2 linked regions of the Marinomonas mediterranea MMB-1 genome follow. The protein of the gene in region 2 interacts with the protein of the main gene of each other region in a pairwise test. Links are inferred from orthologs where the notes say so. Each region holds a gene or a part of one and is shown on either strand. Other genes may lie near its edges.

Region 1 (3,331 bases), 730 kb from region 2 along the record:
CCGCGGGGAATACACCTTTTTGTATCTAATGGCGGAACAGACGGGACTCGAACCCGCGACCCCCTGCGTGACAGGCAGGTATTCTAACCAACTGAACTACTGCTCCTCAATGCCTTAGTTTACAGCGTCTTTTAGACCTTTACCTGCTTTAAAGCTAGGAACCTTAGCGGCTTTAATTTGGATCTCTGCACCTGTTTGAGGGTTGCGGCCAGTACGAGCCGCACGCTCTTTAACTTGGAAAGTTCCAAAACCAACTAAAGTAACCTGATCGCCTTTAACGAGTGCTTCTTCAATTGTTTTTAAAGTAGCATCTAAAGCATTACTTGCAGCAGCTTTAGAAAGATCAGCAGACGCGGCAATAGCATCAATCAATTCAGATTTGTTCACGTTGTACCCCTTCAGTATCTTCGTGGTTCCTTAGTATTATCATCGGCGCTAAAAAAAGCTTTCCGAGAAGTCGAGCATTTATACAAGCCCTTCCTATGCCCTGTCAATACAGGGAACTGACCTAATGATGACTTACAGTTTCTTGTTCATCAACAGTTTTTTCTTTAGTTGAGGCAGTTTTTGCCTCTTTTGGTGAAGGAATGTACTCTAAGGCAACATCTAACACCTCATCAATCCATTTTACGGGTACAATTTCCATATCGGCGACGATATTGTCAGGGATTTCTTTCAAGTCACGGGCATTCTCTTTTGGAATAACGACCGTTTTAATCCCACCTCGATGGGCTGCGAGCAGCTTCTCTTTTAAGCCGCCAATAGGAAGAACCTCTCCTCGAAGTGTGATTTCACCCGTCATTGCAACAGACGCTTTGACCGGCACTTTAGCAAGCACTGAAACCATAGCAGTACACATCGCAATACCAGCACTCGGACCATCTTTTGGCGTAGCCCCTTCTGGAACATGCAAATGAAGATCGACCTTTTCATGGAAATCGTCATCAATGCCTAATGCAAGAGAACGACTTCTGACAACGGTGAGAGCAGCCTGGATAGATTCCTGCATAACATCACCAAGAGACCCCGTTTTAACGTGACGCCCTTTACCAGGAACACCTGCGGCCTCAATCGTCAACAGTTCACCACCAACAGACGTCCAAGCTAAACCAGTCACTTGCCCAATTTGATTTTTATCTTCCGCTTTGCCGTAACTGAATTTACGAACACCAGAAAAGTCTTCCAAATTTTCAGACGTCACTTCAACGGTAGTCTTATCTTTACTTAACGCTTGCTGCTTAACAACACGACGACAAATCTTACTAAGTTCGCGCTCTAAACCACGTACACCAGCCTCTTTAGTGTAGTATCGAACAACGTCCATCACGGCGTCATCAGCAAGTGCGATTTCTTTATCTTTAAGGCCCGCTAATTTAACTTGTTTAGGCAACAGGTAACGCTTCGCGATGTTAAGTTTTTCATCTTCTGTGTACCCGGGAATACGAATCACTTCCATACGATCTAAAAGCGGCCCCGGAATATTCATGCTATTTGATGTACAAATAAACATCACATCCGATAAATCATAATCCACTTCTAAATAGTGGTCATTGAACGTGTGGTTTTGCTCTGGATCCAACACCTCCAATAACGCAGAAGCGGGATCGCCGCGGTGATCCATGCCCATTTTATCGATCTCATCGAGTAAAAATAGCGGATTCTTAACCTTGACCTTTGCAAGCTTTTGAAGCAATTTTCCGGGCATCGAACCAATGTATGTCCGACGGTGTCCGCGAATCTCTGCTTCATCACGAACGCCACCCAACGCCATACGTACATACTTTCGATTTACCGCTTTAGCAATCGATTGCCCAAGAGAAGTCTTACCGACACCTGGAGGCCCTACTAGACACAATACAGGCCCTTTTACTTTCTTGACACGCTGCTGAACGGCCAAGAACTCTAATATCCGCTCTTTTACATCTTGAAGACCATAATGATCTTGGTTCAATACTTTTTCAGCATACGCAAGGTCATTGCGAACTTTGGAGCGCTTTTTCCATGGTAAAGAGATTAACCAATCTATATAGCCACGCACCACTGTTGCCTCAGCAGACATAGGTGACATCATCTTAAGTTTTTTAAGTTCGGCGTCGGCTTTTTCGGTAGCCTCTTCAGTCATACCGGCTTCAATAATTTTCTCTTGAAGCAGGTCCAGCTCATTACCTCCTTCGTCCATATCACCAAGCTCTTTTTGAATGGCTTTCATTTGCTCATTCAAATAGTACTCTCGCTGACTGCGCTCCATTTGTTTCTTAACGCGACTACGAATGCTTTTTTCAAGATGGGCGATGTCTAATTCACCGTCCATCAATCCCATCAAGTATTCTCCTCTCTCAATGAGAGAGATCAACTCTAGCACTTTTTGCTTATCTTCCAGCTTCAGGCTCATATGACCTGTAATACTATCTATCAATTTAGATAAATCATCGATGGATTTTACGGAAGTAACCACTTCACTTGGAATACGCTTGCTACCAGAAACATAGTCATCAAGCTGTTTAAGCAAAGCATTTCTAATCGCATCATACTCTGATTGATCTTCGTCTGAAGCGGCTAACTCATCAACCGTAGCGGAAATAAACTCTTCACCGTCGGACAAGGCATTTAGCGTTGCACGATATTTGCCTTCCACCAAAACCTTAACGGTCCCATCTGGAAGACGAAGTAATTGCATAATCTTAGCAACTGTTCCGACGTTATATAGATCTTCTTGAACGGGGTCGTCCTTAGAAGCATCTTGTTGAGCAACCAGAAAAACGAGCTTGTCGTCATCCATAGCGGCTTCAAGCGCTTCAATGGACTTTGTGCGACCAACAAACAATGGAAGCACCATGTGCGGGTAAACCACTACATCTCGTAGCGGCAACATAGGCAGTGTTAGCATATTTGACATATTATTTTCCAATCCGGGTCGCAGACTTATAATTGCGACGAGCTTTGTTGTATAGAGATTGGGACAAAGGGAGAAATTACAAGCGTTTCGTTCTAAGTATTGAACCTCTAGTAAGTATTTTGCAAATACTTTGCCATAAAAAAACCGAGTAGCGAACGCAACTCGGTTTTTAAAATCATATACGCCGTCTATTTTAGGCGTTATTTGCGGCTGAATCTTCTTTTTCTAAAAGCATCAATGGCGTCGACTCACCACGAACAGAGGCTCCATCCATGACAATTTTGACCACATCCGATCGATTTGGCAGCTCATACATGCAATCCAATAACGCAGATTCAAGGATACTACGCAAACCACGTGCACCGGTTTTACGCTCAAGTGCCAGATGCGCTGCTTCGCGCAAAGACTCATCGGTAAACTCTAATTCCACGCCTT
Region 2 (3,236 bases):
TCCTCAAACCGAGTATGCTTACCCACGAACGCCAATCGACATGTTCCGATCGGACCATTACGCTGCTTACCGATAATAATCTCAGCAATGCCTTTGTAAGGCGTATCTTCGTGATATACCTCATCACGATAGACGAAAGAAATAACATCCGCATCCTGCTCTATCGCTCCAGATTCACGCAAATCTGAGTTTACTGGGCGCTTATTTGGTCTTTGCTCCAAACTACGGTTAAGCTGAGACAGTGCAACCATAGGGCAACTCATTTCTTTAGCAATCGCTTTAAGAGATCGAGAGATCTCAGAAATTTCATTGGTACGCCCTTCTGTAAAACCAGGAATCTGCATCAATTGAAGGTAATCGACCATGATCAATGCAACGCCTCCATGCTCTCGGGCAATACGCCTGACACGAGATCGCATCTCAGTGGGGCTAATCCCGCCCGTATCATCTATAAATAGCTTTCTATCTTTCAGCATTTTTACAGCCGACATCAACTTATCCCAGTCTTCCTGTATAAGTTGGCCTGACCTCATTCGAGTTTGATCTATTCGCCCTAACGATGACAGCATACGAATCATCAACTGCTCTGCGGGCATCTCTAGACTGAATACGATAACAGGAAGTTCGCTGATCATAGCGGCATTTTCAACCAAGTTCATCGCGAATGTAGTTTTACCCATTGAAGGTCGACCGGCAACAATAACTAAGTCAGCTGGCTGTAAACCTGACGTCATTGCATCTAAATCCGTAAAACCCGTACTCAACCCCGTAATTGACCCTTCCTGGTGATAAAGCTCATCGATCTTGTCGACGGTAGCGCTTAGAATGTCCGCAACCTCTCTAGGCCCGCCTTTTTTCTCACCACCTTCTGCTATCTGAAAGATTTTTCGCTCAGCTTCATCAAGCACCTCAGCGGCGTTCATGCCTTCTGGGTGAAATGCTCTATCGGTGATTTCATTTGTCGTTGAAATCAAACGCCTTAATAACGCTCTCTCTCTAACGATATCCGCATACGACGCAATATTCGCAGCACTGGGTGTCGCCTCAACCATTTCAATGAGATACGCCATGCCGCCCACATCTTCAAGCTCGCCGCGCTTGTCTAGACGCTCACCGATAGTTACTACATCGATAGGCTCAACTTCATCCGCGAGTTTTGCTATGACGGAGAAAATACGGTTATGCTCAGGGCGATAAAAATCATCTGCTACAACCAATTCAGACACTCGATCCCAAGCTTCAGGATCAAGCATCAAGCCGCCTACAACGGACCTTTCGGCTTCAATTGAGTATGGTGGAAGTTTAATGCTGGCTACACTGTCGTCGTCTTGCACGCTTTATCACTCTTTATGGAAAATCTGTGACTCTAGAAAATCTATAGGACTAGAAGATCTATGAATCGAATTATATTTATCAGGGGAAACTCCCCTAAATATTGATGTCAATCAAAGCTTAACATCAACCATAAAAAAAGGGCATCCATGAATTTGGACACCCTTTTTAATGCTTCATACCATAACAAAAATGTTATGAGTATTACTGAGCTGTTACTTCCAAAGTGACAGTAGCAACTACATCAGAATGTAGTTGAACGTCAATTTCGAAAGAACCAGTGTGGCGAATAGCACCTTCAGGAAGACGAACTTCTGATTTAGATACTTCTGAACCAGTTGCAGTGATTGCATCAGCAATATCGCGAGTACCGATAGAACCGAACAATTTACCTTCATCACCCGCGTTTGCTTCAATAGTAATTGTCTTACCATTGATCGCATCAGCGCGAGTTTGTGATTCAGCAGTACGTGCTGCTGCTTTTGCTTCTAACTCAGCACGACGCTCTTCGAATGTCGCCAAGTTAACTTTAGTCGCCATTACAGCTTTGTTGTTCGGAATCAAAAAGTTACGAGCATAACCTGGTTTTACAGTAACAACGTCACCGATACCACCTAGCTTGTTTACTTTGTCGAGTAGAATAACATTCATCTCGATCACCTCTAATAAAATCTTTAGCTTTCGTTTGAGCCGGAAGGGTTCGCTTTAAAACGACTGCGAATATCTACAAAGCTATCAATAATGGCCAAGACCATCACCACGCTCAAAAAGTACACATTCAACATAAATAAGCCGATTAAATAGAACAGCACCAATCCGGCCAACCCAATTCTTTTTTTCGCTAGAACGCCATGTACCAAAGCCAAACCAGGCAATACAAGAGCAGGAATAGACGCCTTGGCAAAAATTTCAAACTGCCCTTCAAGACTCTCTCCGATAAACACCATTGCGACTAGCGCAAGAGCAAACGGAACAGGGAGCCTAAGAGCATGAAACTCTTTTTTTAACCCTCCAGGGTTGTACAATCCCGCTTGCCAACGTCTTGCTAAAAACAAGGCACCAACAGAAGCAAAAACTTGAACAACCGATATCGCAATAACAGACTTTTGAAATATCGTTTCTTTCGAGAGCCCAACCGTACCATTCTGATTCGCTAAAATATGTTGTGTAAGCTCAGTCGCAAACTCCAACATATCCCGCATAATCAGCGGTTGTAACCAAGCGGATAGAATTGCCAACCAACTTGCTGACAATATCACCCAACTCCAAGATACTTTCAGCCTTAATATATAAGCCAATAATAAAGTATCCAGTAGCACCATTAGCGCTGTTGCATCGCCTTGAAAGAACCACAGCAATAAAGCTGGCAGCCCTCCCCAAGCTAATACAGGAATCCCTTCTTTTACACCCTTTCGAAGCACCACCAAACCTAAAATGGCGGCGGCTAACCAAAACATAACAGGGATGACAGAGAAAGCAGCCACAGATATAATGGCATTCATTCTCTTTTTCATCACCCAATCAGCTAGACCGCTCATAGCAGGGCTTCTACAGACCTATTAATTAAAGTGGCTGTCAGTGTAAGGAAGCAAAGCAATGTAGCGAGCGCGTTTGATAGCAGTCGCTAGCTGACGCTGGTAACGAGCTTTTGTACCAGTAATACGGCTAGGTACGATTTTACCAGTTTCAGTGATGTAACCTTTCAAAGTATCAAGATCTTTGTAATCGATCTCTTTAACGCCTTCTGCAGTAAAACGGCAGAACTTACGACGACGGAAAAAACGAGCCATGAGAGTCTCCTAATTAAATTCTATTATTCAGCTGAATCTTCAGCAGCAGCTTCTTCTTTCGCTGGTGCTTCAGGTTTACGCTCTTCACGCTGAGGGCGACGATCTTCGCGGCTT

What was found.
Region 1: the proteins of rplI (region 2) and lon interact in binary tests that used the Escherichia coli proteins (3 or more experiments, as listed by UniProt). The link is inferred for Marinomonas mediterranea MMB-1 from one-to-one orthologs.

What each region holds. Positions count from the first base shown.
Region 1 is NC_015276.1:2,844,179-2,847,509, forward strand. What follows is about bases 203-3,207. They hold lon (endopeptidase La), read right to left. Parts: upstream 2,897-3,207; coding sequence 509-2,896; downstream 203-508. Other genes in these bases: MARME_RS12945 (HU family DNA-binding protein), read right to left, coding at 203-387; clpX (ATP-dependent protease ATP-binding subunit ClpX), read right to left, coding at 3,090-3,207. Outside these bases: more of MARME_RS12945, read right to left, coding at 115-202; more of clpX, read right to left, coding at 3,208-3,331.
Region 2 is NC_015276.1:3,576,436-3,579,671, forward strand. Bases 261-3,170 are described here. They hold rplI (50S ribosomal protein L9), read right to left. Parts: upstream 1,984-3,170; coding sequence 1,537-1,983; downstream 261-1,536. Other genes in these bases: dnaB (replicative DNA helicase), read right to left, coding at 261-1,334; MARME_RS16395 (YybS family protein), read right to left, coding at 2,007-2,870; rpsR (30S ribosomal protein S18), read right to left, coding at 2,892-3,122; rpsF (30S ribosomal protein S6), read right to left, coding at 3,146-3,170. In the rest of the region: more of dnaB, read right to left, coding at 1-260; more of rpsF, read right to left, coding at 3,171-3,236.